2 regions of the Aureimonas sp. CAS genome follow, and region 2 is predicted to be linked to the other one. Evidence: predicted binding sites of a transcription regulator. Region 2 holds the regulator's gene; the other holds the start of a gene.
What was found. Region 2 encodes HrcA, which represses chaperone genes, less so after heat shock. Its sites were predicted from a motif close to GTTAGCACTCNCNNNNNGNGAGTGCTAAC; they were not measured.

Region 1: groES (co-chaperone GroES) is a predicted target of HrcA. The motif match lies at 3,875-3,903, and genes of this name have one in related genera.

Annotation. Positions count from the first base shown of each region.
Region 1 is NZ_CM187563.1:2,435,508-2,449,772, forward strand. It holds partial or broken gene AC6R2M_RS11710 (class I tRNA ligase family protein) at 29-1,612, opposite strand; gene AC6R2M_RS11715 (bifunctional riboflavin kinase/FAD synthetase) at 1,844-2,827, opposite strand; gene AC6R2M_RS11720 (TIGR01459 family HAD-type hydrolase) at 2,824-3,666, opposite strand; gene groES (co-chaperone GroES) at 3,951-4,247, shown strand; gene groL (chaperonin GroEL) at 4,335-5,981, shown strand; gene AC6R2M_RS11735 (SDR family NAD(P)-dependent oxidoreductase) at 6,454-7,215, shown strand; gene AC6R2M_RS11740 (sulfite exporter TauE/SafE family protein) at 7,240-8,016, shown strand; gene AC6R2M_RS11745 (CsbD family protein) at 8,103-8,291, shown strand; gene fumC (class II fumarate hydratase) at 8,567-9,955, shown strand; gene AC6R2M_RS11755 (DoxX family protein) at 10,078-10,455, shown strand; gene hisG (ATP phosphoribosyltransferase) at 10,484-11,170, opposite strand; gene AC6R2M_RS11765 (ATP phosphoribosyltransferase regulatory subunit) at 11,244-12,362, opposite strand; gene hisS (histidine--tRNA ligase) at 12,359-13,921, opposite strand.
Region 2 is NZ_CM187563.1:3,514,587-3,528,851, forward strand. It holds gene AC6R2M_RS16965 (ABC transporter ATP-binding protein) at 1-43, shown strand, start outside; gene AC6R2M_RS16970 (ABC transporter permease) at 52-813, shown strand; gene AC6R2M_RS16975 (Rdx family protein) at 810-1,100, shown strand; gene AC6R2M_RS16980 (DUF1236 domain-containing protein) at 1,163-1,798, opposite strand; gene AC6R2M_RS16985 (sigma-70 family RNA polymerase sigma factor) at 1,980-2,537, shown strand; gene AC6R2M_RS16990 (anti-sigma factor) at 2,534-3,274, shown strand; gene AC6R2M_RS16995 (hypothetical protein) at 3,357-3,515, shown strand; gene AC6R2M_RS17000 (hypothetical protein) at 3,527-3,994, shown strand; gene murA (UDP-N-acetylglucosamine 1-carboxyvinyltransferase) at 4,077-5,366, shown strand; gene infA (translation initiation factor IF-1) at 5,566-5,784, shown strand; gene AC6R2M_RS17015 (Maf-like protein) at 5,798-6,433, shown strand; gene yacG (DNA gyrase inhibitor YacG) at 6,433-6,633, shown strand; gene AC6R2M_RS17025 (AEC family transporter) at 6,662-7,585, shown strand; gene AC6R2M_RS17030 (NAD(P)/FAD-dependent oxidoreductase) at 7,589-8,875, opposite strand; gene AC6R2M_RS17035 (DUF3096 domain-containing protein) at 8,881-9,024, opposite strand; gene AC6R2M_RS17040 (3-hydroxybutyrate dehydrogenase) at 9,121-9,900, opposite strand; gene grpE (nucleotide exchange factor GrpE) at 10,033-10,695, opposite strand; gene hrcA (heat-inducible transcriptional repressor HrcA) at 10,846-11,961, opposite strand; gene rph (ribonuclease PH) at 12,088-12,810, shown strand; gene rdgB (RdgB/HAM1 family non-canonical purine NTP pyrophosphatase) at 12,859-13,503, shown strand; gene hemW (radical SAM family heme chaperone HemW) at 13,500-14,265, shown strand, end outside.

The DNA of each region.
Region 1 (14,265 bases), 1.1 Mb from region 2:
CGGCGTCCAACTCATAGCCGCCGAGGGCCTTGTCCATGTGGACGAACCATTGCGGCGTGTTGCGGAAGATGACCGGCTTCTTGGAGCGCCAGGAGTGCGGGTAGGAGTGCTTCAGGCGGCCGCGCGCGAGCAGATGGCCGCGCTCGACCAGCGCGTCGATGACACGCTTGTTGGCGTCGCCCTTCTTGCCCTTGTCGTCGATGACGCGCGCGGGCCCGCCCTCCGCGTCCGGCCCGAAGCCCGGCGCGTCCTTGGTGTAGAAGCCGTCGTCGTCCACCGTGAAGGGGATCGCGGTGTCGATGCCGCGCTGCTCCAGCTCGCGCCGCGCGGCGGTCCAGACGTCGAAGTCCTCGCGGCCGTGCGACGGCGCGGTGTGGACGAAGCCCGTGCCCGCATCGTCGGTGACGTGATCGCCGGCGAGCAGCGGAACGGGGAAGGCGTAGAGTTCGGACGAGCCCTGCGAGCGCCATGCGCTCGCCCCCTCACCCGCCTCGCTGCGCTCGGCACCCTCTCCCCGGCGGGGTGAGGAATGGAGCCCTTCCGCCGACGCCTGCGAGGCCGCCCCGTTCTTCTCCCCATCGGGGAGAAGGTGGTCCGAAGGACCGGATGAGGGGGACCAGCCGCGCAGCGGATGGTCGCAAAGGAGCCCTTCCAGCTCGCGAGCCTCGACGGTCCGAAGCTGCTTCCACCCGCCCTCCGGCACGCGCGCCTTGGCGAAAACGTCGACGGCCAGCGCGTCGGCCAGGATCAGGCGTTCGCCGTGCCTCGCCCAGCGCGGGTTCTGCGAATCGTCCGGCGCGGTGACCTCGTAGAGCCCGTAGGCGACGCGGTCGGAGAAGGCGATGGCGCGGTTGCCCGGCAGCGTCCAGGGCGTCGTCGTCCAGATGACCACCGAGGCACCCGACAGAGCGCCGTCGCCCCGAACGAGGAACTTCACCCAGACCGTATCGCTCTCATGGTCGTGATACTCGACCTCGGCCTCGGCGAGCGCGGTCTTCTCCACCACCGACCACATGATGGGCTTGGAGCCGCGATAGAGCTGGCCGCTCATCGCGAACTTCATCAATTCGCCCGCGATCGTCGCCTCGGCCCCGTAGGCCATGGTCAGATACGGGTCCTTGAAGTCGCCCTCGACGCCGAGGCGGCGGAACTCCTTCGACTGCTCGCCCACCCAGTGGGCGGCGTAGTCGCGGCACTCGCGCCGGAAGGCGAGCATGGCGGTGGAGTCGGAAAGGTCGGGCTTCGACTTGCCCTTGGCCCGGTAGTTCTCCTCCTCGATCTTCCACTCGATCGGAAGACCGTGGCAGTCCCAGCCGGGCACGTAGTTGGAATCGCGCCCGCGCATCTGGAAGGAGCGGGTGACGACGTCCTTGAGCACCTTGTTCAGGGCGTGGCCGATGTGCAGGCGACCGTTGGCGTAGGGCGGACCGTCATGCAGGACGTATTTCTCGCGTCCCTCGCCGGCCTTTCGAAGCTTGCCGTAAAGGTCGATCTCGTCCCAGCGCTCGATCCAGCGCGGCTCGGCCGCCGGCAGGCCGGCGCGCATCGGGAAATCGGTCTTCGGAAGGTACAGCGTCGACGAGTAGTCGGCGGCCTCGGTCGTCTTCGTCATGGTCCGGTTCGTCTTTCGGCGGTGCCGGTGCGCTGCGGGGCACCGGCTGAAGGAGGGCGGACGCGGAACATCCTGCATCCGCGGGCGGGCGTCGTCCCGGCGCCGACCGCGCGCTCGTTCAGCGCGCCGGCCGGACCGGGCGGCTAATTCGCCCGCGAAGAAGAGCGTGTGATCGAAGGATGGCGAGCATGGCGCCTCTCTATCAATGCGCGGGACGCGGATAAAGAGGCATCAGAAGGCGAGCGCCCGGTCGAGGTCCGACAAGGGCCCGGCGCGCGCCAGCAGGGTCCGCGCCCGATCCGCGTCGCGGTCCATCTGCGCAACCAGCGCTTCGGCGCTGTCGAAGCGCTCCTCGCCGCGCAGGCGGGAGACGATCGAGACGCGGACCTCCTCGCCGTAGAGGTCGCCGGAGAAATCGAAGAGGAAGGTCTCGAAGAGCGGCGCGCCGTCGTCGAAGGTCGGGCGGCGGCCATAGCTCGCGACCCCGCCGTGCAGCGTTCCGTCGGCGCGGCGCAAACGCACCGCATAGATGCCGTGGGCCAGAAGGTCCGGGAACGGCAGTTCCATGTTGGCCGTCGGATAACCGAGCGTGCGCCCGAGCTTGGCACCGTGGGAGACGCGCCCCGCCACGGTGAAGTGGTAGCCGAGAAGAGCCGCGGCATCCTCCACGCGCCCCTCCCCCAGAGCCTCGCGAATGCGGCTGGACGATACGGCCCCGGCCGGACCGTCCGCGAAGGCCTCGACCACGGTCACGCCGAAACCATGACGCTCGCCCGCCTCGCGCAGCAGTTCGGCGTTGCCGGAGCGTTTGGCTCCGAAGCAGAAGTCGAAGCCGACGACGACATACGCGGCGCCCAGACGCTCCATCAGCGTCCGCTCGACGAACTCGTTCGCCGGCAGGCTCGCATAGGTCCGGTCGAAGCCTTGTTCGATCACGGCCGAGATGCCGAGCGCTTCGAAGAGGCTGGCCTTCAAGGGCGCGGGCGTCAGGCGCGGCACCGGACGGTCGGGCGCGAAGACCGAGCGCGGATGCGGCTCGAAGGTCAGGACGACCAGCGGCCGGCCCAGATCTTCGGCCTTGGCGCGCGCGACGGACAGGACCGCCTGATGGCCGCGATGGACGCCGTCGAAATTCCCGATGGCGACGACCGCCCCGCGAAGAGCGTCGGGCAGAGGGGCCTCTTCGGTCACCCGGACGATGGGCTTCGGATTCATCGAAGCTCCGGCATGACGTAGCGCGCCGTGACGCCGCGCGCCGCGAGCTCGCGGGACAGCCCCGCGACGTCCTGCCGGAACGCGGCGAGCTCCTCGCGGTGGATGCCTTCCTGTACGAAGAGGACGTCGGCGCCAATGGAGGCGGCGCCCTTCACGTCGGTGTGCAGCCCGTCGCCGATGCACAGGACGCGCGGCTCGGCCAGCCCGGCGCGCTCCAGCGCGACCTCGTAGATCGGCGCGTGCGGCTTGCCGGCGAGGCTGACCTTGCCGCCCAGCGCGGCATAGGCCTCGCCGAGCGCCCCGGCGCAGTAGACGAGGGTCTCGCCGCGATGGACGACGATGTCCGGATTGGCGCAGATCATCGGCAGGCCGCGCGCGGCGAGGCGCGCCAGAAGGTCGGCGTAGTCGTCCGGGGTCTCCTCCTCGTCGCGCACCAGCCCGGTGACGACGACGACCTCGGCCTCGTCTTCGTCAACGGTCTCGACGCCCAGCCCCTCATAGAGGTCGAGATCGCGCTCCAGACCGATGTGAAAGACCGTCTTCGGTCCCGCGGCGATCAGAGCGCGCGTGGCGTCGCCGGAGGTGACGATGCCGTCATAGGCGTCGCGGGAGACGTTCAGCGCGTCGAGCTGGCCGACGACGCCGGCGGACGGGCGCGGCGAATTGGTGACGAGAACGACCTTGGTGCCGGCCTGGCGCGCGGCCGTGAGCGCGGCTTCGGCGGCCGGCGACTTCACGCGCCCGTCATGCACCACGCCCCACACGTCGCAGAGCAGCAGATCGTAGTCGCCCGTTACGTCCGACAGGGCGGAAATGGAGACGAGTTCGGCTGGTCGCATCTGAACTGTCATCCTTTCGACCTCGGCGTCTGGCAGGCTCACCGCACGATGCCCCGCAGGGTTCGAGCCGATAGTGAGGCGGGAGCGCGCGGTCAAGGAAGGCAAGGCCCCTCAGCCCGGCCAAGGGCCGTCGGGACCGCCGGAAAGCCCCGTCGCGAAGCGTGCCCCAACCTTGACATCCCGCACCCGGATCGCCTATCTCGGCGCCGTTAGCACTCGACCTCGTTGAGTGCCAATCCGATCCGCCGGCTCGTCCGGTGTTCCAATAGCGAAGGTTTCAATCGATGGCCAACGTGAACTTCCGTCCCCTGCACGACCGCGTCGTGGTTCGCCGCGTCGAGTCCGAGTCGAAGACGGCGGGCGGGATCATCATCCCGGATACCGCCAAGGAGAAGCCGCAGGAAGGCGAGATCGTCGCCGTCGGCGCGGGCGCGCGCGACGAGACCGGCAAGGTCAACCCGCTGGAGGTGAAGGCCGGCGACCGCATCCTGTTCGGCAAGTGGTCCGGCACCGAGATCAAGCTCGGCGGCGAGGACCTTCTGATCATGAAGGAATCCGACATCCTCGGGATCGTCGGCTGATCCTTCGGGCAGCGTCTCACCCAACCATTCTCAACCCCTAACGGGCGTCGCGGTCTTTGAGGACCCACGCTTCAGGAGAGAACCAAAATGGCAGCCAAAGAAGTCAAGTTCGGCCGTGACGCGCGCGAGCGCATGCTGCGCGGCGTCGACATCCTCGCCGACGCGGTGAAGGTCACGCTCGGCCCGAAGGGCCGCAACGTCGTGATCGACAAGTCCTTCGGCGCTCCGCGCATCACCAAGGACGGCGTCTCCGTCGCCAAGGAGATCGAGCTCGAGGACAAGTTCGAGAACATGGGCGCCCAGATGGTGCGCGAAGTGGCCTCGAAGACCAACGACAAGGCCGGCGACGGCACGACGACCGCGACGGTCCTCGCCCAGGCGATCGTCAAGGAAGGCGCCAAGGCGGTTGCCGCCGGCATGAACCCGATGGACGTCAAGCGCGGCATCGATCAGGCCGTGGCCAAGGTCGTCGAGAGCCTGCTCTCCTCGGCCCGCAAGATCGAGACCTCCGACGAGGTCGCTCAGGTCGGCACCATCTCGGCGAACGGCGAGAAGGAAATCGGCGAGATGATCGCCTCGGCCATGCAGAAGGTCGGCAACGAGGGTGTCATCACCGTCGAGGAAGCCAAGACCGCCGAGACCGAGCTCGAGGTCGTCGAGGGCATGCAGTTCGACCGCGGCTACCTGTCGCCGTACTTCGTGACCAACGCCGAGAAGATGGTCGCCGAGCTCGAGGATCCTTACATCCTCCTGCACGAGAAGAAGCTGTCGAACCTCCAGGCGATGCTGCCGGTCCTCGAGGCCGTCGTGCAGTCGGGCAAGCCGCTCGTCATCATCTCCGAGGACGTCGAGGGCGAGGCGCTCGCCACGCTCGTCGTCAACAAGCTGCGTGGCGGCCTCAAGATCGCCGCCGTCAAGGCGCCGGGCTTCGGCGATCGCCGCAAGGCGATGCTCGAGGACATCGCGACCCTCACGGGCGGCCAGGTCGTCTCCGAGGATCTCGGCATCAAGCTCGAGAACGTCACGCTCGACATGCTCGGCCGCGCCAAGAAGGTCTCCATCACCAAGGAGAACACCACGATCGTCGACGGTTCGGGCGACGCCTCGGGCATCCAGGCCCGCGTCGGCCAGATCAAGCAGCAGATCGAGGAGACCACCTCGGACTACGACCGTGAGAAGCTCCAGGAGCGTCTGGCCAAGCTCGCGGGCGGCGTCGCGGTGATCCGCGTCGGCGGTGCGACCGAGGTCGAGGTGAAGGAGAAGAAGGACCGCGTCGACGACGCCCTCAACGCCACCCGCGCGGCGGTCGAGGAAGGCATCGTGCCCGGCGGCGGCGTCGCGCTCCTGCGCGCCTCGAACGCCATCGACCTGAAGGGCGAGAACGCCGATCAGGACGCCGGCATCTCGATCGTCCGCAAGGCGCTTCAGGCTCCGATCCGTCAGATTGTCCAGAACGCGGGCGGCGAAGGCTCGATCGTGGTCGGCAAGCTCCTCGAGAACTCCTCGATGACCTTCGGCTACAACGCCCAGACCTCCGAGTATGGCGACATGATCCAGGCCGGCATTGTCGATCCGGTGAAGGTCGTTCGCTCGGCCCTGCAGGACGCGGCTTCGGTCGCCGGTCTCCTCGTCACCACCGAGGCGATGATCTCCGAGGCCCCGAAGAAGGACGGCGGCGGCATGCCCGCGATGCCGGGCGGCGGCATGGGCGGCATGGGCGGCATGGACTTCTAAGAACCCGTCAGGGTTCTGGAAGGCCGTAAAGCCGCCCATCTCCAAAGGTGCCGAAACCGGGCAGGCCCGGTTTCGGGTGGCGGCATGGACTTCTAAGAACCCGGCAGGGTTCTGGAAGCCTTCCCCAAGGCTGACAGTCAAGGAAGGTCCGGCGGAGCGATCCGCCGGACCTTCTTTCATTTCAGGGTCGGCCCGGCGGGCACCGGGATGGGCGGAAGGGCGCGATTCCTCTCCCGGAACGGGAGAGGGTGGACGGCGCGAAGCGCCGGCCGGGTGAGGGCATGCAGCCGCGACATTCCAAGGCGCGAACGCCGCGCCCTATGAGGCCCTCATTCCCCTGCCGGGACCTTCTCCCGTTCCGGGGGAAGGCGGAGCGCCGCCGTCGCCTTCCCTCCTCGTCTTCCGACAAACCGGTTGCGCTTCGCTCCGAAACCCAGCAAGCCAGCGGCCGACATTCCGAGGAGGACACCCGATGCAGTTCGCGACCTATCCCAGCCTCAAGGACCGCTCCGTTCTGGTGACCGGCGGAGCGTCCGGCATCGGCGCGGAGATCGTGCGCGCCTTCGCGGAACAGGGCTCGCGCATCTCCTTCGTCGATCTGGACGAGGCGCGCGGCAATGCGCTCGCGGACGAGCTTTCCGGCAGGGGCGCCTCGGTCGCCTTCGAAGCCTGCGACCTGCGCGACATCGACGCGCTCAAGCGCGCCTTCTCGGCCCTGGCCGAAAGGCAGGGCGCGCCGCTCGTCCTCGTCAACAACGCCGCGCGCGACGACCGCCACGGCTGGGAGGACGTGACGCCCGACTATTACGACGAGCGCATCGCCACCAATCTGCGCCACATGTTCTTCGCCATCCAGGCCGTCGCGCCGGGCATGATCGCGGCGGGAGCCGGCTCGATCATCAATTTCGGCTCGAACTCCTGGTGGCAGGCGAGCGGCGGCATGCCGGTCTACACGACGGCCAAATCCGCCGTGCATGGCATGACTCGCTCTTTCGCGCGCGATCTCGGCCCGCACCGCATCCGCGTGAACACCGTCGTTCCGGGCTGGGTGATGACCGACCGCCAGCGCGAACTCTGGGTCAGCGAGGAGGCGATCGCCGACCATCTGAAGCGCCAGTGCCTGCCCGACCTCGTTCAGCCCGAGCACCTCGCCCGCATGACACTTTTCCTCGCGTCCGACGATTCGGCCATGTGCACGGCCAACAACTACATGGTCGAGGCCGGCTCGATCTGACGGCCATCGGCGAGGGGCGCGCTCGTGGACGACTTCCTCCTGTTCTTCGTGGTCGGGCTTCTGGCCCAGCTCGTCGACGGCGCCCTCGGCATGGCCTACGGCGTGATCTCGACCACGGTCCTTCTGTCCTTCGGCGTGACGCCGGCAGCCGCCTCCGCCTCGGTCCACACGGCCGAGCTCTTCACCACGGCGGCGTCGGGCTCGGCCCACATCTACAACCGCAACATCGACTGGAAGCTCTTCCGGCGCCTCGTGCCCTTCGGGATCCTGGGCGGGGTTCTGGGCACCTACGTCCTGACGAGCGTCGACGCCGCCTTCATGCGCCCCCTCGTGGCGGCCTATCTCGCCACGATCGGCGCACTCCTGCTGTGGCGCTCCTTCTCCCGCCGCAAGCCGCGGCCGATCCGGCCGGCGCTGGTCCCCCCGATGGGGGCGGCCGGCGGCTTCCTCGATGCGGCGGGCGGCGGAGGATGGGGGCCGATCGTCACGACCGGGCTGCTCGGCGCGGGCGGGCAGCCGCGTTACGTGATCGGCACGGTGAACGCGGCCGAGTTCCTGGTCACCCTGTCGGTCTCGCTCGCCTTCCTCCTGGCGCTCCTGACCGGACATTGGGCCGAGGCCGACGGGCTCGCCACCCACGCCATGGCGGTGGCGGGACTGGTGGCAGGCGGCGTGGTCGCCGCCCCCTTCGCGGCCTATGTGGTGAAGGCGCTGCCCGGACCGCTGCTCCTGCGCCTCGTCGGAACGCTCATCTGCGGCCTGGCCGCAACGCAGATCTACGGGCTCCTCTCCGCTTCGTGAGCGGCCTCGTGGAACATAGGGTCGCGACCAACGTTCTCTCCCCCGACGGTCGCGACGTGCGACCCCTTTATTGAGGAGATCATTCGATGGTCGACAGCAACACGATCAAGGGCGGCGCCAAGGAAATCGGCGGCAAGCTCAAGGAAGCCGTTGGCAACGCGACGGGCAACGACCGCATGAAGGCGGACGGCCTCGCGGATCAGGCCGAGGGCAAGACCCAGAAGAACTACGGCAAGGTCAAGGACGCGGCGAAGGACCAGCTCGGCGCCCGCTGAGCGACCTTCACGTCCGAATGAACGGGCCGCTCCGAGCGATCGGAGCGGCCTTTTTCCGTTCGCGGTCCCGTCGACGACATTTCAAACGCTTCGATTCCCGGCGCAGGGTTCCGGCCCTGCCGAACCCGTGGTAACGCCGCTTCCATTACAGCATCGGCCCGAAAATCAGGATCGATTTTTGGAAAGCCTGATGCGCAGATTCAGTGGAGAAAGAGCGACCCTTGTGCGTCCAATCGGACGCACGGCGCTCTAAGGCCGGCAGGCATGGGGGCAGCATGACCACGAGACAGGAAACGGATACCTTCGGCGCGATCGAGGTGGCGTCGGATCGCTACTGGGGCGCGCAGGCGCAGCGCTCGCTCGGCAATTTCAAGATCGGGTGGGAGCGTCAGCCCCTTCCCATCGTGCGCGCCCTCGGCATCGTGAAGCGCGCCGCGGCCGAGACCAACATGGCGCTGGGGCGTCTGGACAAGAATGTCGGCGCGGCCATCGTGGAAGCCGCGCAGGAGGTCATCGACGGCAAGCTCGACGATCACTTCCCGCTCGTCGTCTGGCAGACGGGCTCCGGCACCCAGTCGAACATGAACGCCAACGAGGTGATCTCGAACCGCGCGATCGAGATCATGGGCGGCGAGATGGGCTCCAAGAAGCCCGTCCACCCCAACGACCACGTCAATATGAGCCAGTCGTCGAACGACACCTACCCGACGGCCATGCACGTGGCCTGCGCGGAGGAGATCGTCCACCGGCTGCTGCCGGCGCTGCGCCTGCTCCACGGCGCGCTGGAGGCCAAGCGCGCGGAGTTCGAGCCAATCATCAAGATCGGCCGCACGCACACGCAGGACGCCACCCCGCTGACGCTCGGGCAGGAGTTCTCCGGCTACGCCAAGCAGGTCGAGAACGGCATCGCCCGCATCGAGGCGACGCTGCCGGCGCTGATGGAATTGGCGCAGGGCGGCACGGCCGTCGGCACGGGCCTGAACGCGCCGGTCGGCTTCGCCGAAGGCGTCGCCGAGCGCATCGCCTCGATCGCCGGCCTGCCCTTCACCTCGGCGCCGAACAAGTTCGAGGCGCTGGCCGCGCACGACGCGATGGTCTTCTCGCACGGCGCGATCAACACGGTCGCGGCCTCGCTGTTTAAGATCGCCAACGACATCCGCTTCCTGGGCTCCGGTCCGCGTTCGGGCCTGGGCGAGCTGCAGCTTCCGGAGAACGAGCCGGGCTCGTCGATCATGCCCGGCAAGGTGAACCCGACGCAGTGCGAGGCGCTGACGCAGGTCTGCGTCCAGATCTTCGGCAACCACGCGGCCCTCACCTTCGCCGGCGCCTCGGGCCATTTCGAGCTGAACGTCTTCAACCCGGTGATGGCCTACAATTTCCTGCAGTCCGTCCGCCTGATGGCCGACGCGTCGGTCTCGTTCACCGAGAACTGCGTGCAGGGCATCGAGGCGCGCGAGGACAACATCCGGCAGGCGCTCGAGCGCTCGCTGATGCTGGTGACGGCGCTGGCCCCCACGATCGGCTACGACGCGGCGGCCAAGATCGCCAAGACGGCCCACAAGAACGGCACGACGCTGCGCGAGGAAGCGCTCGCGACGGGCCTCGTCTCGGGTGAGGACTATGACCGGATCGTCGATCCGGCGGCGATGACCCGTCCGGGCTGATCCGCCGAAAACAATTCGACTGATCGTTCGCTTTTTGTGAACGATCAGTCGCTTTCGGCTTGTGTTCCGGTTGTCGCGGGATCGCAGTAGGACTGCATCCGCACAATCAAAGGAGCAGTGCCGTGAACCCCATCGTCCTCCTCGTCGCGCGCGTCGCGATGGCGGTCATCTTCATCGTCGGCAGCTTCGGCAAGCTGACGGGCGCCGAAGGCTTCGCCGGCTATCTCGGCTCGCTCGGAGTGCCGGGCGGCGTCGCCATGGCCTATCTCGTCGGCGCCTTCGAGCTGATCGCCGGCGTTCTCGTGCTGATCGGTTTCCAGACCATGGCCGCGGCCCTGGCGCTCGCCGCCTTCTCGGTCGCCGCCGCCTTCATCGGGCACATGGGCGACATGTCGGCCATCCTGAAGAACTTCGCGCTGGCCGGCGGCTACGTCTTCCTCGCCGCCTACGGCCCGGGCGCCTTCGCGCTCGACCGCAAGGCTCGCGCCTCGCGCTACTGAGCGATCGAGGCGCGGCGAGTGCCGCGCCTCACCCCATGCGGCGGCGGATCTCGTCCAGCGTTCCGGCGCCGTCCGTGCCCGCCTTCAGGGAGCGGGCGAGGCAGGCCTGCGAAGACAGGATCACCCCGTCCGACAGGACGCGCAGCCGGTTGGCGGACAGCGTCGAGCCGGAGGTGGTGATGTCCACGATGATGTCCGCCGAGCCGCTGGCCGGCGCGCCCTCCGTGGCTCCGAGGCTTTCCACGATCCGGTAGGTCTGGATGCCGTGGGTGCGCGACAGGAAGCCCTGAGTCAGCCGCCAGTATTTGGTCGCGATGCGGATGCGGCGCCCGTGGCGCTGCCGGAACGAGCCCGCGACGTCGTTCAGATCCTCCATCGTCGTCACGTCCACCCAGCTGTCGGGAACCGCGACGACGACGTCGGCGTGACCGAAGCCGAGCTTGGCGACGATCTCGATCGTCTCCGGGAAGTTCGGCGCGGTCTCGCGCAGGAGGTCCTCGCCGGTGACGCCGAGATGCACCGCGCCGTCGCGAAGCTCGCGGGCGATCTCGGAGGCGGAAAGAAGCTGCACCTCCAGCCCGTCGATGCCTTCCACGCGCGTACGGTAGGAGCGCGTGTCCTCGTCGGAGATGACGCGGATGCCCGCCTTGGCGAGCGCGCCGACCGTCTGGTCCTTGAGGCGTCCCTTGGAGGGAATGGCGAGAACGAGGCTCATGCGGCGCTCCCCTCAGAGCGCCGTGCGTTCTCTCGGACGCACAAGGGTCGCTCTATCTCATTGAATCCACGCATCAGGCTTTCCCGGAAACCGATGCCGTAGCGCGGGCGATCCGGTCGAGCCAGAGCGAGAAGCCGACGGCCGGGATGGGCCGGTCGGCCCCCAGATAGGAGACGAGCCGGTCGTAGCGCCCACCGCCGGCGAGCGTGCCGATGCCGGGCGCGTTCATCTCGAAGACCATGCCGGTGTAGTAGTCGAGCGGGCGCCCGAAGGCGGCCCGGTAGCGCACCGCCGACAGATCGACATCGGCCTGCGACAGCGCCTCCAGCCGGGCCTCGAACAGCGCCTTCGCAGCGCCGAGCTCGGTGCCCGTGGAGCCCAGCGCCTCGGCTGCCCGATCGAGCGGCACGTCGATGGAGAGGAAGCGCGTCAGGCGGTCGAGCAGCGCCTCGTCGAGCCGGGCCTCGGCGGCCTCGACCTTCTCGATCAGCCGCAGCGCGACCTCCAGCGGCGAGCGGCCGCGATTGGGCGGCAGACCGCCCTCCTCCATCCGGTCGGCGATCTCGGCCGCGAGCTGGTCGATGTCGCGCGCCCGCGCGATCTCGACGAGATCCGGGTCGATCGAGGCCGGCGCCTGCCCGCCGCGCCGCAGCGCTTCCATGGCTTCGCGCAGGAGCTTGTCGTTGCCGAAGGTGCGCACGAGGCGCCGCTGCCAGCCGGCCGGCAATCCGAGCGTGCGCAGGAAGGCTTCGAACAGCGCCTGATCGCCGATCACCGCGTCGAGCGAGGCCGGCTCGATGCCGCAGGCCCGCAGAGCCTTCGCGGCGTCGGCGATGGAGGCGGCGTCGGCGGCCGCGAGGTTCTCGGTGCCCAGATCCTCGATGCCGGCCTGCTGAAACTCGGCGGGTCCGTCGCGATCCTGCCGGAAGACGAGGCCGCGATAGGCGTAGCGTCGCGGCAGGCTCTGGCCGTTCTCGATGTGGGCGAGCGCGACGGGAATGGTGAAGTCCGGCCGCAGACACAGCGACTTGCCGCCGTCGCCCCGCGTCAGGAAGATGCGGCGGCGAAGGGCTTCGCCCGCCGTGTCGAGATAGGGCTCGGACGGCTGGAGGATCGGCACGTCGACGATCTGCGTGCCCGCCGCCTCGAAGAAGGCGCCGAGCTCTTCGCCGAAGACCGGCACGGCGCTCACGCCTCGGACCTCCGGTCGAGGATCGCGCGCACGCGCTCGATCAGATGCTCCGGCGCCTCGGGCGTGTAGTCCACCAGCTCCTGCCCCGCGCGCATGGCGCGCCATTCGGCGTTGTCCTCGACGCCCTCGGAGGCCTCGGCGCCCGCCGCCATGTCCTTCACCTGGACCTTGCCGGCCTCCTTCTCGTCGCCGCCCTGGATGACGACGACCGGGCTGTTTCGCCGGTCGGCATATTGCAGCTGCTTGCCGAACTGCTTCGGATTGCCCTGGAAGACCTCGACGGGGACGATGGGCCGGCCGGGCGCGTTCAGCGCGGCGCGGAGCTTGGCCGCCATCGCCTGATAATCGGCCATGCGGTCGCGATCCATGACGGTGACGACGACGGGGCCGACAGAGCCCTCGTCCGACAGGCGCCCGAGATTCTTCAGCGCGGCCTGGAGGCGCGAGACGCCGATCGAGAAGCCGGTCGCGGGAACCGGCGTCGACAGGAAGCGCGAGACGAGGCCGTCATAGCGCCCGCCGCCGCCGACGGAGCCGAAGCGGACCTTCTCGCCCTTCTCGTTGACGACGTCGAAGAGAAGTTCCGCCTCGAAGACCGGGCCGGTGTAGTATTCGAGGCCGCGCACGACGGAGGGGTCGATTTGGACGCGCCCGTCCGCGTAGCCCGCCGCCTCGACCATCGAATGGATCGCGAGCAGTTCGTCGGCGCCCTCCCGCGAGACGCCCGCCGCGTCAAGGGCGTCACCGAGATTCATGATCGTCGGGCCATCGCCCTGCGGCTGCGGGCTCGCAACGCCCGAACCCGCCTCGCCCCAGCCGATCGTCTTGACGAGGAGGTCGATCTGCTCGGGCGTCAGCCCCGCGCCCTTCGTGTAGTCTCCGCTCTCGTCCTTGCGGCCGGCTCCGAGCAACAGGACGACGCCTTCGAGCCCGAACTTGTCGAACTTGTCGAGCGCTCGAAGAACGGTGAGCCGGCGCTCGACATCGCCCTTCAGGCCGACCGCGTCGAGAAGGGCATCCAGAACCTTCCGGTCGTTCACCCGGATCACGTACTGGCCGCGCTCGATCCCCAGCGCCTCCATCGTGTCGGCCATCATCATGGCCATCTCGGCATCGGCCGAGACGTTCGGCGCCCCGACGATGTCGGCGTCGAACTGCATGAACTGGCGGAAGCGGCCCGGCCCGGGCTTCTCGTTGCGGAAGACGTACCCGGCCCGATAGGAGCGGTAGGGCTTGGGCAGATCCTCGAAGTTCTGCGCGACGTAGCGCGCCAGCGGCGCCGTCAGGTCGTAGCGCAGGCTCAGCCACTGCTCGTCGTCGTCCTCCAGCGAGAAGACCCCCTCGTTCGGGCGGTCCGAGTCGGGCAGGAACTTGCCGAGCGCGTCGGTGTACTCGAAGAAGGGCGTCTCGACCGGTTCGAACCCGTAGGTCTCGTAGACCCGGCGGATCGTCTCCAGCATCCTGCCTTGCGCGCGCAGATCGGCGGCGTCGCGGTCCACGAACCCGCGCGGGGCCCGCGCCACGACGCGGTTCGGCTTCTTCTTGATCTTCTCGGCCATGGGGAGCGGCACGCCTATCGCTGGGTCGACGGTCCTGCGCGAAAGGCGGCAGGACGAAGCGGACAATCGTCCGCGCGTCCTACCGGATGGGCCGTTTTGCGGCAAGTTTTGGAATGGGTCCGGTGGCGATGAGGATGTCGGAGGTCGCGCCCTTCGAAGCCCTTGTCTGTGCCTGGATGTTGTAAGCTGTTTCTGTCTTCCGGGACGCCCGCTTGGCGCTCCAACGCCAAGCGGGCTGTTGGCGGAGGGGCCGATAAGCCCTGAGCGTCGAGCGCTGAGGATGAGCAGGGCCGCCGCCGACGTTTCATGACCCGGATGGTTGCAGGGACGAACGGGTCCGAAGC
Region 2 (14,265 bases):
GGAGGAGATCTTCGTGGACCTGACCCGGGAGGCCCGCTCGTGAGCGCGTCGATGAATCTTCGGGCCGTCGCGGCCATCTACCGCTTCGAGATGAACCGCGCCTTCCGCACGCTATTCCAGTCCATCGTCTCGCCGGTGGTCTCGACCTCGCTCTATTTCGTCGTCTTCGGCGCGGCGATCGGCTCGCAGATCCCGGAGATCGACGGGGTCTCCTACGGCGCCTTCATCGTGCCGGGCCTCATCATGCTGTCGCTGCTCACGCAGTCGATCTCCAACGCCGCCTTCGCGATCTACTTCCCGAAATTCGTCGGCACGATCTACGAGGTGCTGTCGGCGCCGGTCTCCACCTTCGAGGTGGTGCTCGGCTATGTTGGGGCGGCGGCGACCAAAGCGCTGCTGCTGGCGCTCATCATTCTGGCCACGGCCACGCTCTTCGTGGACATCCGCATCGAGCACCCCGGCTTCATGCTGCTGTTCCTGGTGCTGACGGCGGTCACCTTCTCGCTCTTCGGCTTCATCATCGGCATCTGGGCCGACGGGTTCGAGCGGCTGCAGCTGGTGCCGCTCCTGATCGTCACCCCACTCGCCTTCCTCGGCGGCACCTTCTACTCGATCCGCATGCTGCCGGAGTTCTGGCAGGACGTGTCGCTGATCAACCCGGTGCTGTATCTCGTGGCGGGCCTTCGCTGGAGCTTCTACGGCACGGCCGACGTCAGCGTGACGGTCAGTCTGGCGATGACGCTGGTCTTCCTCGCGGCCTGCCTCTTCGTGGTCCACCGCATCTTCAAGACCGGCTACAGGCTGAAGCCATGAGCGAACCGTCCCCCGCCAAGCCCCGGATCGCCATCACCTACTGCACGCAGTGCTCCTGGATGCTGCGCTCGGCCTGGCTCGCGCAGGAACTGCTCTCCACCTTCGGCGCCGATCTCGGCGAGGTGGCGCTGATTCCCGGCACGGGCGGCGTGTTCGAGATCGCCTGCGACGGCACGCTCGTCTGGGAGCGCAAGGCGGACGGCGGTTTCCCCGAGGCGAAGGTGCTGAAACAGCGCATCCGCGACCGCATCGACCCCGACCGCCCGCTCGGCCACTCCGACCGCTGAACGCCAAAAGGGCCGCTCCCCGGCGGGGAACGGCCCTTCGTCATACGGTCCGTGCGTGACGCCTACTGGCGGACGTAGATCACTTCGCGGCTGGAATCGGCCACGATGTAGGGGCGGCCGTTGGCGTAGAAGTAGGAGTAGCCGCTCTGCTCGGGCAGCGGCGTCAGCGTGACGGTCGAGGGCACGACCTCCCCCGCGACGATCTCGCCTTCCAGCGTGACCTCTTCGACCGGGTTCGCGTCCACATAGGTGACGGCGGTCTGCGGGACGCCGGCCGGCGAGTAGACGACGGCGCGCGTCGAGGCGTTCACGATGACCGGGCGGTTGCCCTCCAGGTAGATGTAGGCGAGCTCGTCATTGTCCGGGATCGGCGTCAGTTCGACGGTCTCGGGAATGATCACGCCCTCGGCCAGCTCGCTTTCGAAGGCGACCGGGGCGACCGGGTTGGCGACCACGTATTCGCGGACCTCGGGCGTCACGGCCGCGGTCGCGCCGACCGCCGTGCCGATGAAGCCGCCGACGACGGCGCCGAACGGCCCGCCGACGATGGCACCGGCCGCCGCGCCGACGCCGGCGCCCGCGAGAACGCCGCCGGCCTGCTCGGTGGACGAGCGCTCCTGCGTGGTGGTGACGGTGGTCTGGGCGAGCGCCGTGCCGGCCATGCCGAGCATCGCGGTCGCAATGAGAATCGTACGCATGTGGGGTGTCCTCAAAGGTTCGTGACCCTTCGCGGCAAAGAATGCGCGGTCCCGCGACAACGTTCCCGAAGGCGGCGAAGTTTGCCCGCCCTCGGTGCGGCCCCGTTGACAGACAGGCGCCGGCCTGTTGGTTTTGGCGGCACCGAGGGGAGGATGTGGCGAGTGCCGCTTCGGGGTCGCGATGAACGAGATTGAGGCGCGTCGCCATCTGGCCGGGCGGATCCGCGCGGTCGCCTCCGGCGATTCCGCCGCGCTGCGGGACGTCTACGATCTGACCAGCGCGAAGCTCTTCGGCGTCTGCCTGCGTATCTTGCCCGACAGGGAAGAGGCGGAGGACGTTCTCCAGGACGTCTATATCACCGTGTGGAACAAGGCCGAGACCTACGAGGAAGGACGCGCGAGCCCGATCACGTGGCTCTCCACGATCGCGCGCAACCGCTCCATCGACCGCCTGCGCGCGCTCGGCTCGCGCCCGCGCGGGCAGGGGATCGAGGACGCCGCCGAAATCCGCGACGACACGCCGGACGCGCTGGACCGCCTCGAGGCGAACGAGGAGGCCGGGCGCCTGCACGACTGCCTGAAGGGCCTCGACGACCGCGCGCGCGGCGCCATCGCCTCCGCCTTCTTCGACGGACGCACCTATGAGGATCTGGCGCGCGAGCGCGCCATGCCGCTCGGCACGATGAAGAGCATCGTGCGCCGGGGCCTGATCCGGCTGAGAGGGTGCCTCGAAGCATGAGCGATCCGATCGAGACCTTTTCCGACGAGGACTTCCGGGCGGCGGACTACGTGCTCGGCACGTCGGGCCCGGCCGAGCGGATCGCGGCCGCCCGCCGCCTTCGCGACGACCCGGCCTTCCGCGCCGAGGTCGAGGCCTGGGAGGAGAGGCTGGCACCCATGGCCGCGGCCGTCGCGCCGGTCACGCCGCGGCCGGGCCTCTACGCCGCGATCGAAGCGGCGCTGCCGCGCCCGCGCCGCGCCGCGCCCGAGCGGCAGGTTGCGGCCGGCGAAGGGCTCGTCCCCGCCTTCTGGCGCTGGCTGGCGCTCGGCTCCGGGGCGCTCGCCGCCGCGAGCCTCGCCGCTCTCGCCCTCCTCGCGGTGCCCGTTCTGCAAGGTCCCGCCGACACCGCCGGAGCCGGCTTCGCCGCCACGACGATCACCAGCGACACCGACGGCTTCCCGATCTTCGCGGTCGTCCTCGATCCCGCCTCGGACACGGCGACTCTTGTGCCGATCCGGCTGGAGCCGGGACCGGGGCAGGTGCCCGAGCTCTGGATCGCGCGCGACGGCGGAGCGCCGCAATCGCTCGGCACCTTCGATCCCGACGTGCCCCTGCGCATCTCGCTGGAGCCGGGTCTGGTCTCCGGCGACCTGTCGCGGAGCCTCCTCGCCATCTCGCTGGAGCCCGAAGGCGGATCGCCGACGGGCCAGCCGACGGGGCCGGTGGTCGGGCACGGAGAGCTGAACTCGATCTGATCGCGGCGCGATGCGGCGCGCGATCGCGCGTCCCGCCGGGCGACCCGTTCCACTCGGCCGGCCGACCCTATAGAGGGGCGGGATGGCCCGCATCTTCTCCATCCTCCTGATCCTCGCCATGGCGGTGCAGATCATCCGGCCGCTCGGCCTGCCGGGGCTGCGGCGGCGCGCCGACTTCTGGAAGATCGCCGTCTTCGCGCTCGTCCTCGTCGCGGCGACGGCGATGATCCAGCCGCAATAGGCGCGGCGGGAATGAAAGATCGGCTGGATCCCGCCTTCCGGCAGACCCTCGTCGAAGCTGCCCGGGCCCTCGACGCCGCCGGCCTCGACTGGTGCGTCTTCGGCGGAGCCGCCTTCGCGCTCCATCGCTCGACGTCCGATCCGGTTCCCGACATCGACGTATGGGTTCCGCCGGACGCCGGCGAAGCTCTTTCGACGGTCGCCGGTCTTCGCGACTGCTCCGACGGCGGCACGGCGCGGTTCCGCTCGCGGCGACGCCTCGTCGGAACATTCGGTCCCGTTCCGGTCGAAATCCTCCTCGGCTTCGAGGTCCGGACGGCGGGCAGATGGGAGCCGGTCGCGATCGGCGAGCGTGCCGCGATCGCGCTGGGCGACGTGTCCATCACGGTGCCGGAGCGCACAGAGCTTGCGCGACTGTTCCGCCTCATCGGGCGGGAAAAGGACATCGCACGCGCCGACATCCTGGAGAGAGACGGATAAATCGAAGGCCACCCCTCGTTTGAAGCAGGGGCCCTTTCCATGTAGGAACCGCAATTTCCACTCAGGCGAGAGATCGGCGTTCATGGACCGGATTCGAATTCGCGGCGGCAATCCGCTGAACGGCACCATCCCGATCTCGGGCGCCAAGAACGCGGCCCTGCCGCTGATGATCGCCTCGCTGCTCACCGACGACACGCTGACGCTGGAGAACGTGCCGCATCTGGCCGATGTCGAGCAGCTGATCCGCATCCTCGGCAATCACGGCGTGGACTACGCCGTCTCCGGCAAGCGCCTCAGCCACGACCCGGCCGGCGGGCGCACCATCCACTTCACCGCCCGCACCATCGTCGACACGACCGCGCCCTACGAGCTCGTGTCCAAGATGCGCGCGAGCTTCTGGGTGATCGGCCCGCTCCTGGCGCGCTGCCACAAGGCCAAGGTCTCGCTGCCGGGCGGCTGCGCCATCGGCACGCGCCCGGTCGACCTCTTCATCGAGGGGCTTCGCGCGCTCGGCGCCGAGATCGAGATCGACGCGGGCTACATCCTCGCCGAGGCCAAGGGCGGGCTGACGGGCGCGAACTACACCTTCCCCAAGGTCTCGGTCGGCGCCACGCACGTGATGCTGATGGCCGCCTCGCTCGCCAAGGGCACGACGGTGATCGGCAACGCGGCGCGCGAGCCCGAGATCGTCGATCTCGCCGACTGCCTGAACGCGATGGGCGCGAAGATCACGGGCGCGGGCACCTCCACCATCACCATCGAGGGCGTTCCGGCCCTGTCGGGCGCGCGCCACCGCGTTCTGCCGGACCGGATCGAGACCGGCACCTACGCGATCGCGGCGGCGATGGCCGGCGGCGACGTGACGCTGACGGGCACGCGCGCCGATCTCCTGTCGGCCGCGCTCGACACGCTGCGCGCGGCCGGCGCCGACATCACCGACGTTCAGGACGGCATCCGGATCGTGCGCAACGGCGCCGGGCTCTCGGCGGTGGACATCGTCACCGATCCGTTCCCGGGCTTCCCGACCGACCTGCAGGCCCAGTTCATGGCGCTGATGACGCGGGCCGAGGGCGTCTCCTCGATCACCGAGACGATCTTCGAGAACCGCTTCATGCACGTGCAGGAGCTGGCACGGCTCGGCGCGCGGATCTCGCTCGCCGGCCAGGTGGCCAAGGTCGAGGGCGTGCCGCGCCTGGCCGGCGCGCCGGTCATGGCGACCGATCTGCGCGCCTCGGTCTCGCTGGTCATCGCCGGGCTCGTCGCCGAGGGCGAGACGACGGTCAACCGCGTCTATCACCTCGACCGGGGCTTCGAGCGGCTGGAGGAGAAGCTCGGCGCCTGCGGAGCCGAGGTGGAGCGCATCTCGGGCTGATCCCGGAGGGCTAAGGGCGGCCCCGGCCGGCGGGCCGATCGTTCGCCGCTCTTGCTTTTTGAGGCGCAAAGGCCGATCTAGGGCCCGAAATTCCGAGTGTCCCGGCACGAGGCCGTCTTCGCACGTGCCCTTCCGGCCCCATTCCCGTCCTCAAGCGGCCGCCCTCGCGTCCGCCCTTCAATCCAAGGTTCGATCCTATATGGCGAAAGAAGAAGTTCTCGAGTTTCCCGGAACGGTCACCGAGCTCCTGCCCAACGCGACCTTCCGCATCAAGCTCGAGAACGATCACGAGATCATCGCCCACACCGCCGGCCGCATGCGCAAGAACCGCATCCGCGTGCTGACGGGCGACAAGGTCCTGGTCGAGATGACGCCCTACGACCTGACCAAGGGCCGCATCACCTACCGCTTCAAGTAAGGGCCTCGACGCGATGGCGCGGCCGCAGCAAAAGCATCTGGTGCTCGCCTCCGGCTCGCCGCGTCGGCTGGAGCTGCTGCAGCAGGTCGGCATCGAGCCGGAGCGCCTTCTGCCCGCCGATCTCGACGAGACGCCCGAGCGCGGGGAGCATCCGCGCGCCCTCGCCAAGCGCCTCGCCAAGGCGAAGGCCGAGGCCGGCGCGCTGACGCTGTCGCGCATCGAGCAGCGCAAGGGCCGGTACGTGCTCGCGGCCGACACGGTGGTGACCGTCGGGCGCCGCGTCATGCCGAAGGCCGAGCTGGCCGAGGACGCGATCGCCAATCTGCGCATCCTCTCCGGGCGCGCCCACCGCGTCTATACGGGCCTCTGCCTCGTCACGCCGGAAGGGCGGCTGCGCCAGCGCCTCGTCGAGACGCGGGTGCGCTTCAAGCGCCTGTTGAAAAGCGACATCGAGCGCTACATCGCCTCCGGCGAATGGCGCGGCAAGGCCGGCGGCTACGCCATCCAGGGTCTGGCCGGCGGCTTCGTCGTGCGTCTCGTCGGCTCCTACACCAACGTCGTCGGACTGCCGCTCTACGAGACGCTGTCGCTGCTCGAAGGCGACGGCTTCCGCTGGGGCGCGCCGATCGAGGCCGAGGAGCCGGCGTGATGCCTGCGCCCTCCGGCGCCAAGGTGACGCCGCTGCGGCCCAGGCGCGAATGCCCCGAATGCGGCCGCCCGTCCGACCGTGCGACCTTTCCCTTCTGCTCGCCGCGCTGCAAGGACGTCGATCTCAACCGCTGGCTCTCGGGGTCCTACGTGATCCCCGGCACGGAGGAGGAGCCGTCCGACCCCTCCCGCGAGGGATGAGCGCGCGCGGCGGAGAGGATCGGCGGGCATGATCGCCGCCATCGCCTCGGCACTGGTGCCGACCGGCCTCCTGATCGGGCTCGGTCAGGTTCTGCGGCGGATGGAGTTCGTGCCCGACGCCTTCTGGCCGCAGGCCGAGCGCCTCTGCTACTTCGTGCTCCTGCCCGCGCTCTTCGCCCACAGTCTGGGCACGGCCGACCTCTCCGCCGTTCCCATCGCGGGGCTTGCGAGCGTCGTCATCCCGACCACGATCCTCGTCTCGCTCGCCCTTGTGCTGCTCGCCCCGCGCCTCGCCCGCGACGGCGCCGCCTTCACCTCGGTCTTCCAGGGCGGCATCCGCTTCAACAACTATGTCGGCATCACCGCCGCGCTGGCGCTCTTCGGCCCGCCCGCCATCGCGCTGGCGGCGGTCGCCAACGCGGCCATCGTGCCGACCGTCAACGTCCTGTGCGTCCTGATCTTCGCGCGCTTCGGCGCGGCGCAGCCGAGCCTGTCCGGCATCCTGCGCGGCATCGTCACCAACCCGCTGATCGTCGGCTGCGCCATCGGCATCGCGCTTCAGGTGGCGGGGATCCGCATTCCGGCGACGCTTTTCGGCGCCGTCGGCGCGCTCGGGCAGGCGTCGCTGCCGCTCGGCCTCCTGTGCGTGGGCGCCGCGCTGGATTTCTCGCAGGCGCGCTCGGCCCTGCGCCCGGTGGTCCTGTCGAGCGTCGCGAAGTTCGCGGCCATGCCGGCGACGGCGGCGATCCTCTGCCTCGCCTTCGGGCTGGACGGGCTGGCGGCCTCCGTCGCGATCCTCTTCATGGCGCTGCCGACGGCCTCCTCCTCCTACGTCATGGCGCGCCAGCTCGGTGGCGACGCGCCGCTGATGGCGACCATCGTCGCGGTCCAGACGATCCTGGCGATCCTCACTTTGCCGCCCGCCATCCTTCTGGCGAAGGCTCTGGCCTGAGGCCTATTCGCCGTGGAGCTTGAGCGCCGGCCCCTTGGCCGGCGACAGGAGGTCGGTCGCGATGGCGAGTGTTCCGCGCAGCGGCCCGAGCACGCGCACCTGATGCTGGCGCTCCAGCGCATGATAGGCGGCGGTGGCGAACTGGCCGTCGATGAAGAGGTCGCTCCCGCGCGAGAGCCGGGCGCGGCCGACCGTGCCGGCGAGGCCGAGAGAGACGAGCCGGCCCTTGTTCTCGAACTCGAAGGCGCGGACCGTGCGGCCCTTCGCCAGTTCGGGGATGGTCCTGACCAGATAGGCGGCCTGCTGGCTCGCGGCCTGCGCGGTCGGCGGGATCGGCCTGTCCGACATCTCCGGCGTAAAGGCGGCCGAATCGCCGATGGCGAGCACGCGGCGGTCGCTCGCCGAACGCAGCCAGCGATCGACGACGATGCGGCCCTTGCGGTCCAGCTCGAAATCGCCGAGCCCCTTCAGGACCGGATTGCCGACGAGCCCGGTGGCCCAGACCGTCAGATCGCTCGGCCAGGTCTCGCCCTTGACGGTGCGGATCTCCTCCTGCGTCACCTCCGAGACCTGCGCGTCGGTGACGATCTTCACGTCGAGCGCGCGCAGGCGCTCGGTGATCTCGCGGCGCAGCGTGTCGTCGATCCCCGGCATCAGTTCGGGCGCGGCCTCGATCAGCGTCACCGACAGGAGCTTGCCCTGCGAGGGCGAAGCGCCGGGCTCGAAGAAGCCGTGCTCGGAATGGCGTAAGTGCGCGGCGAGCTCCGTGCCCGTCGGCCCCGTGCCGACGATGCCGATCTCCGCCGGCGTGCCGGTCTCGCGGGCCCGGACCATGAGCGCGATGAAGCGGCGGCGGAACTCCTCCGCGTCCTGCGGCCCGTCGAGCCGCAGCGCGTGCTCCTTCACGCCGGCCGTGCCGAAATTGGGAGTGGCGCCGCCGAGCGCGACGACGCACAGATCGTAGGGCAGGTCCCGCGCGGCGGCCAGTTCCCGCCCCTCGCCGTCCACCATCGGGGCGAGGCGGACGGTGCGCGCCTGCCGGTCGATGGAGACGACCTCGCCCTGTTCGAAATGGAAGCCGCGCAACTCGCCGAGGAGATAGAAGGATATCTCGGCCAGCGAGGTCTGCACCGTGCCGGCCGCCAGCTCGTGGAGCCTCGGCTTCCAGACATGCGCGGTTTCCCGATCGACGAGGATCACGTCGAGCTCGCGGCGCCACGCGAGCTGCGAGGCGAGTTCGAGCCCGCCCGAGCCGCCGCCGAGAACGAGGATGCGCGCTCGCTCGCCCATGCGGCTCAACCGATCAGATCCGGGAACAGGCCGACCAGTCCGATGAAGATCAGGTAGAGCGCGACGATGATGTTCAAAAGGCGCGGGACGATCAGGATGAGGATGCCCGCGATCAGGGAAACGATCGGCGTGAAGGTGACGATTTCCAAGTTTCGAGCCTCCGTCTGAGCCGGCGCCGCCGGGCTGCTGCATTGCGAAATCGCTGGCCGCGACCTTCGGTTCCAAGCCCTCGGGGTTAAGGCCGGTCAGCCCATGTACCAGCCGTGGCTCGGGATGATGGACTGGCCGGTCAGCGCGTTGGAGCGGAAGCCGGCGAGGAAGACCGCGACGTCCGCCACATCCGCGACCGTCGTGAACTCCTGGTCCACCGTGCGGCCGAGCATGATGCGGTTGACCACCTCCTCCTCGGAGATCTTCAGGTCGCGCGCCTGTTCGGGAATCTGCTTCTCGACGAGCGGCGTCTTCACGAAGCCGGGGCAGATGATGTTGGAGCGCACGCCGTGCGGCCCGCCCTCCTTGGCCATGACGCGGCAGAGGCCGAGGATTCCGTGCTTGGCGGCGACATAGGCGCTCTTCAGGGCCGAGGGCTCGTGGGAATGGACCGAGCCCATGTAGATCAGCGCGCCCGACTTCTGCGGGTACATGTGCCGGACCGCCGCCCGGGTCAGCAGGAACGAGCCGCCGAGATGGATGTCCACCACCTTGCGGAACTCCTCATAGGGGAACTCCTCGATCGGGTGGACGATCTGGATGCCGGCATTGGCCACCATCGTGTCGAGGCGTCCGAAGCGCGAGACGACCGCCTCCACGCCCTCGTTCACCGCCGCCTCGTCGGTGACGTCCATGGTCACGGCCATCGCCTGCCCGCCATCCGCGGCGATCTCGTCCACGGCGGCCTTCGCGGCCTCGCCGTTCAGATCCGCGATGGCGACCTTCGCGCCCTCGGCCGCATAGGCCCTGGCGATGGCCTTGCCGATGCCGGACGCGGCGCCCGTGACGATCGCGACGTTGCCTTCGAGCTTCATGGGCGCCTTCCTCCTGATCCGGGACCTCTCCCGCTCAAAGACTAGCCGCCGCACGCGCATTGTCACGCTCTGCCGGAACGAAAAACGGCGGCCGATGGGCCGCCGCTCGTGTCGTCGTGAGAGAAGACGCGCTCAAGCGTCCTTGGTGGTCTCGTCCGGCACGCCGGGCTTCTGGTCGACGGTCGCCTTCGGTCCGCCCTTGGAGACGCCGACCATGGCCGGGCGCAGCACGCGCTCGCCGATGGCGTAGCCGTCCTGGACCACCTGGACGACCGTATTGGCCGCCAGACTCTCGTCCGGCACATCGAACATCGCCTGATGGAAGTTCGGATCGAAGCGCTGGCCCTTCGGGTCGAGCTTGCGGACGCCGTGGCGCTCCAGCGAGGAGAGCATGGCGCGGGCCGTCATCTCGACGCCCTCGACCAGCGAGGTGAGCCCGGCCTCGCCGGCCGCGCGCGCCTCCTCCGGCACCGCCTGCAGCGCGCGGTCGAGATTGTCCGACACGCTCAGCATGTCGCGGGCGAAATTGGCCACGGCGAACTGGCGCGCGTCCTTGATCTCGCGCTCGGTGCGGCGGCGCAGATTCTCCATGTCGGCCGCCAGACGCAGAAGGCGGTCCTTCACGTCGGCGTTCTCGGCCTCGAGCTCGGCGATCCGGGCTGCGTCCGCCGCCTCCGCGCCCTCGCCCCAGGCCGAGCGCTCGGCGCCGGCCTCGGCCGCGCCCTCCGCTCCGGCGTCGCGGGTGAGATCCTCGGCCTCGTTCGGCTCGCGGTTCGGGATGTCGCTCGTCGTCATCGGTGCAGGGAACTCCGGGCTGGTCCGCCAAGCCTTCCGCGCGGGAGATGCGGCATCTCGCGGGCATGCTCGGCGGATCGTGGTGATTTCGCGCCCGATATCGAATGCGGGGCGGCACAAATCAAGGGCGCGGGGCGAGGTCGCGCGCGGTCAGGAGCGCTTGGCGGTGCCCGCGTCGCCGAGGAGGCGCGAGACGAGACGGGCAGTGTAGTCCACCATGGGCACGATGCGGCGGTAGTTCAGCCGCGTCGGCCCGATCACCCCGACCGCGCCGATGACGCGCTGCCGGTCGTCCGAATAGGGCGCGACGACGAGGGAGGAGCCCGAGAGCGAGAACAGCTTGTTCTCCGAGCCGATGAAGATGCGAACGCCGTTGCCGGTCTCGGCGAGGTCGAGCAGCTCCACGATGGAGCTCTGCGTCTCCAGATCGTCGAAGAGGTGGCGCAGGCGCTCCAGATCCTCCGCCGCCGTGACGTTCTCCAGAAGATTGGCGCGGCCGCGCACGATGAGGCGCGAGGGCTGGTCGTGGCTCGCCCCGGACCAGACCGCGAAGCCCGCCTCGACGAGCCCGCGCGACAGCTCGTCGAGCGCGTTCGCCGTCTCGTCCTTCAGGGCCGCGACGGCGTCGCGCGCCTCCGACAGGGTCCGCCCGACGATGCGCGCGTTGAGGAAGTTGCCGGCCTCGACGAGCTGCGAGGCGGTGACGCCGGGGCTGAGCTCGACGATGCGGTTCTCGACCTCGCCGTTCTCGCCGACGAGGATCGCGAGGGCGCGCGTCGGCTCCAGGCGGATGAACTCGATGTGCTTGAGGCGGATGTCGGTCTTGGAGGTGACGACGAGACCGGCTCCGCGCGAAAGGCCCGACAGGAGCTGGCTGGCCTCCGTCAGAAGCGTCTCGACGCCGCGCTGGTCGCCGAGGACGCGGGCGCGCTCCTCGATCTCCTCGCGCTCGGCGCGCGCCATGTCGCTGCCGGTCTCCAGGAAGGCGTCCACGAAGAAGCGGAGGCCCAGCTCGGTCGGCAGCCGTCCGGCCGAGACGTGCGGCGCGTAGATGAGGCCGAGCTGCTCCAGATCGCTCATCACGTTGCGGATCGAGGCCGGCGAGAGCGCGGTGGAGAGCAGGCGGGAGAGATTGCGCGACCCGACCGGCTCGCCCGAATCCAGATAGGTGTCGACGATCAGGCGGAAGATCTCGCGCGAGCGGTCGTCGAGCGGGCCGCCCGGCCCGGTCCAGTTCGTGCCCCTCGTCGTCGTGGAAAGCGTCATGGGCGGGACTATAGGAAGCGGGCGCGGCCTCGCCAAGCGGGAAGCCCGGTCCCGAAACGCTTTGCGAGGCCGGCCTCGAATGGTTAAGAGCCTCGCGACGATCAAAGACGAACGGACATGACGACGATGCGGCCATCCAAGCGCGCGAGCGACGAACTGCGCAAGGTCTCCCTCGAACGCGGCGTCTCGCGCCACGCGGAGGGCTCCTGCCTCGTGAAGTTCGGCGACACGCATGTTCTGTGCACCGCGAGCCTGGAGGACCGCGTGCCGGGCTGGCTGCGCAATTCCGGGCGCGGCTGGGTGACGGCCGAGTACGGCATGCTGCCGCGCGCCACCCACGAGCGCATGCGCCGCGAGGCGGCCTCCGGCAAGCAGTCGGGCCGCACGCAGGAGATCCAGCGCCTGATCGGCCGGTCGCTTCGCGCGGTCGTCGATCTGGAGGCGCTGGGCGAGCGCCAGATCTCCATCGACTGCGACGTGATCCAGGCCGACGGCGGCACGCGCACGGCGGCGATCACCGGCGCCTTCGTCGCGCTCGCCGACTGCCTCGCCTGGATGGAGGGGCGCGGCATGGTGAAGCGCGAGAAGGTCCTGAAGGACCACGTGGCGGCGATCTCCTGCGGCATCCACAACGGCGAGCCGGTGATCGACCTCGACTATGACGAGGATTCCTCGGCCGGCACCGACGCCAATTTCGTGATGACGGGCTCGGGCGGCATCGTCGAGATTCAGGGAACCGCCGAGGCCGAGCCCTTCTCGGAGGAGGAGTTCCTGAAGCTCCTGTCGCTGGCGCGCGCCGGCATCGCCGGCCTGGTCGAGAAGCAGCGCGAGGCGCTGGCGCAAGGCTGAGGCCATCGGCAGGCGGTAGCGTCCGCGCGCCTTCGCAAAGGAAACGGCATGATCCTTCTCGACCCTTCGAACGGCCCGCTCCTGGTCGCCAGCCACAATCAGGGCAAGATCGCCGAATTCCGCGACCTGCTCGGCCCCCTCGGCTTCGAGGTGGTCTCGGCGGCCGACAAGGGCCTGCCCGAGCCGGAGGAGACCGGCTCGACCTTCGAGGAGAACGCGCAGATCAAGTCGCTGGCCGCCGCCCGCGCCACGGGCCTCGTCGCCCTGTCGGACGATTCGGGGCTGGCGGTCGATGCGCTCGGCGGCGCGCCCGGCATCCATTCGGCGCGCTGGGCCGGGCCGGACAAGGACTTCGCCATGGCGATGCGCCAGATCGAGGAGAAGCTGCAGGCGACGGGCGCGGTGCGTCCGGACCAGCGCAGCGCGCGCTTCGTCGCCGTCCTGTCGCTGGCGCGCCCGAACGGCACGACGACGGAGTTCCGCGGCGAGGTGGAAGGCACGCTCGTCTGGCCGCCGCGCGGAACCGCCGGCTTCGGCTACGACCCGATGTTCCTGCCCGACGGCTTCGATCGCACCTTCGGCGAGATGACGGCGCGGGAGAAGCACGGCTGGACGCCCGGGCAGGAGACGGCCCTCTCGCACCGCGCCCGTGCCTTCAAGCTCTTCGCGCGAAAGGCGCTCGACATCGGATGAACGCGCAAGTCGGGAAACTCACCGCGATCCGCCCCTACACGCCGCCGGCGGGGAATCCCGGCTTCGGCGTCTATGTCCACTGGCCCTTCTGCGCGGCCAAGTGCCCCTATTGCGACTTCAACTCGCATGTCCGCCATCAGCCGGTCGATCAGGCGCGCTACGTCGCGGCCTTCCGGCGCGAGATCGCGACCATGGCGGCCCGCTCGCGCGGCCAGCGCGTCACCTCCGTCTTCCTCGGCGGCGGGACGCCCTCGCTGATGGAGCCCGGAACGGTCGCCGCGATCCTCGACGCGGTGGCGGATGCCTGGACCGTGGAGGAGGGCGCGGAGATCACGCTGGAGGCCAATCCGTCCTCCGTCGAGGCGGAGCGTTTCCGGGGCTATCGCGCGGCAGGCGTCAACCGGGTCTCGCTCGGCGTCCAGGCGCTGAACGACACGGATCTGCGTCGCCTCGGCAGACTGCACGACGTGACCCAGGCGCTGGGCGCGATCGGGCTGGCCCGCGACATCTTCCCGCGCCTGTCCTTCGACCTGATCTACGCCCGGCCCGACCAGACCGTCGAGGCCTGGGAGGCCGAGCTCGGCCGCGCGATCGATCTGGCGGCCGACCATCTGTCGCTCTACCAGCTGACGATCGAGGAGGGCACGGCCTTCCACGCGCTTCACAAGGCGGGCAAGCTGAAGGTCCCGGACGGAGAGCTCTCGGCCGAGCTCTACGAGGCGACGCAGCGCCTGACGGCGGCGCGCGGGCTGCCCGCCTACG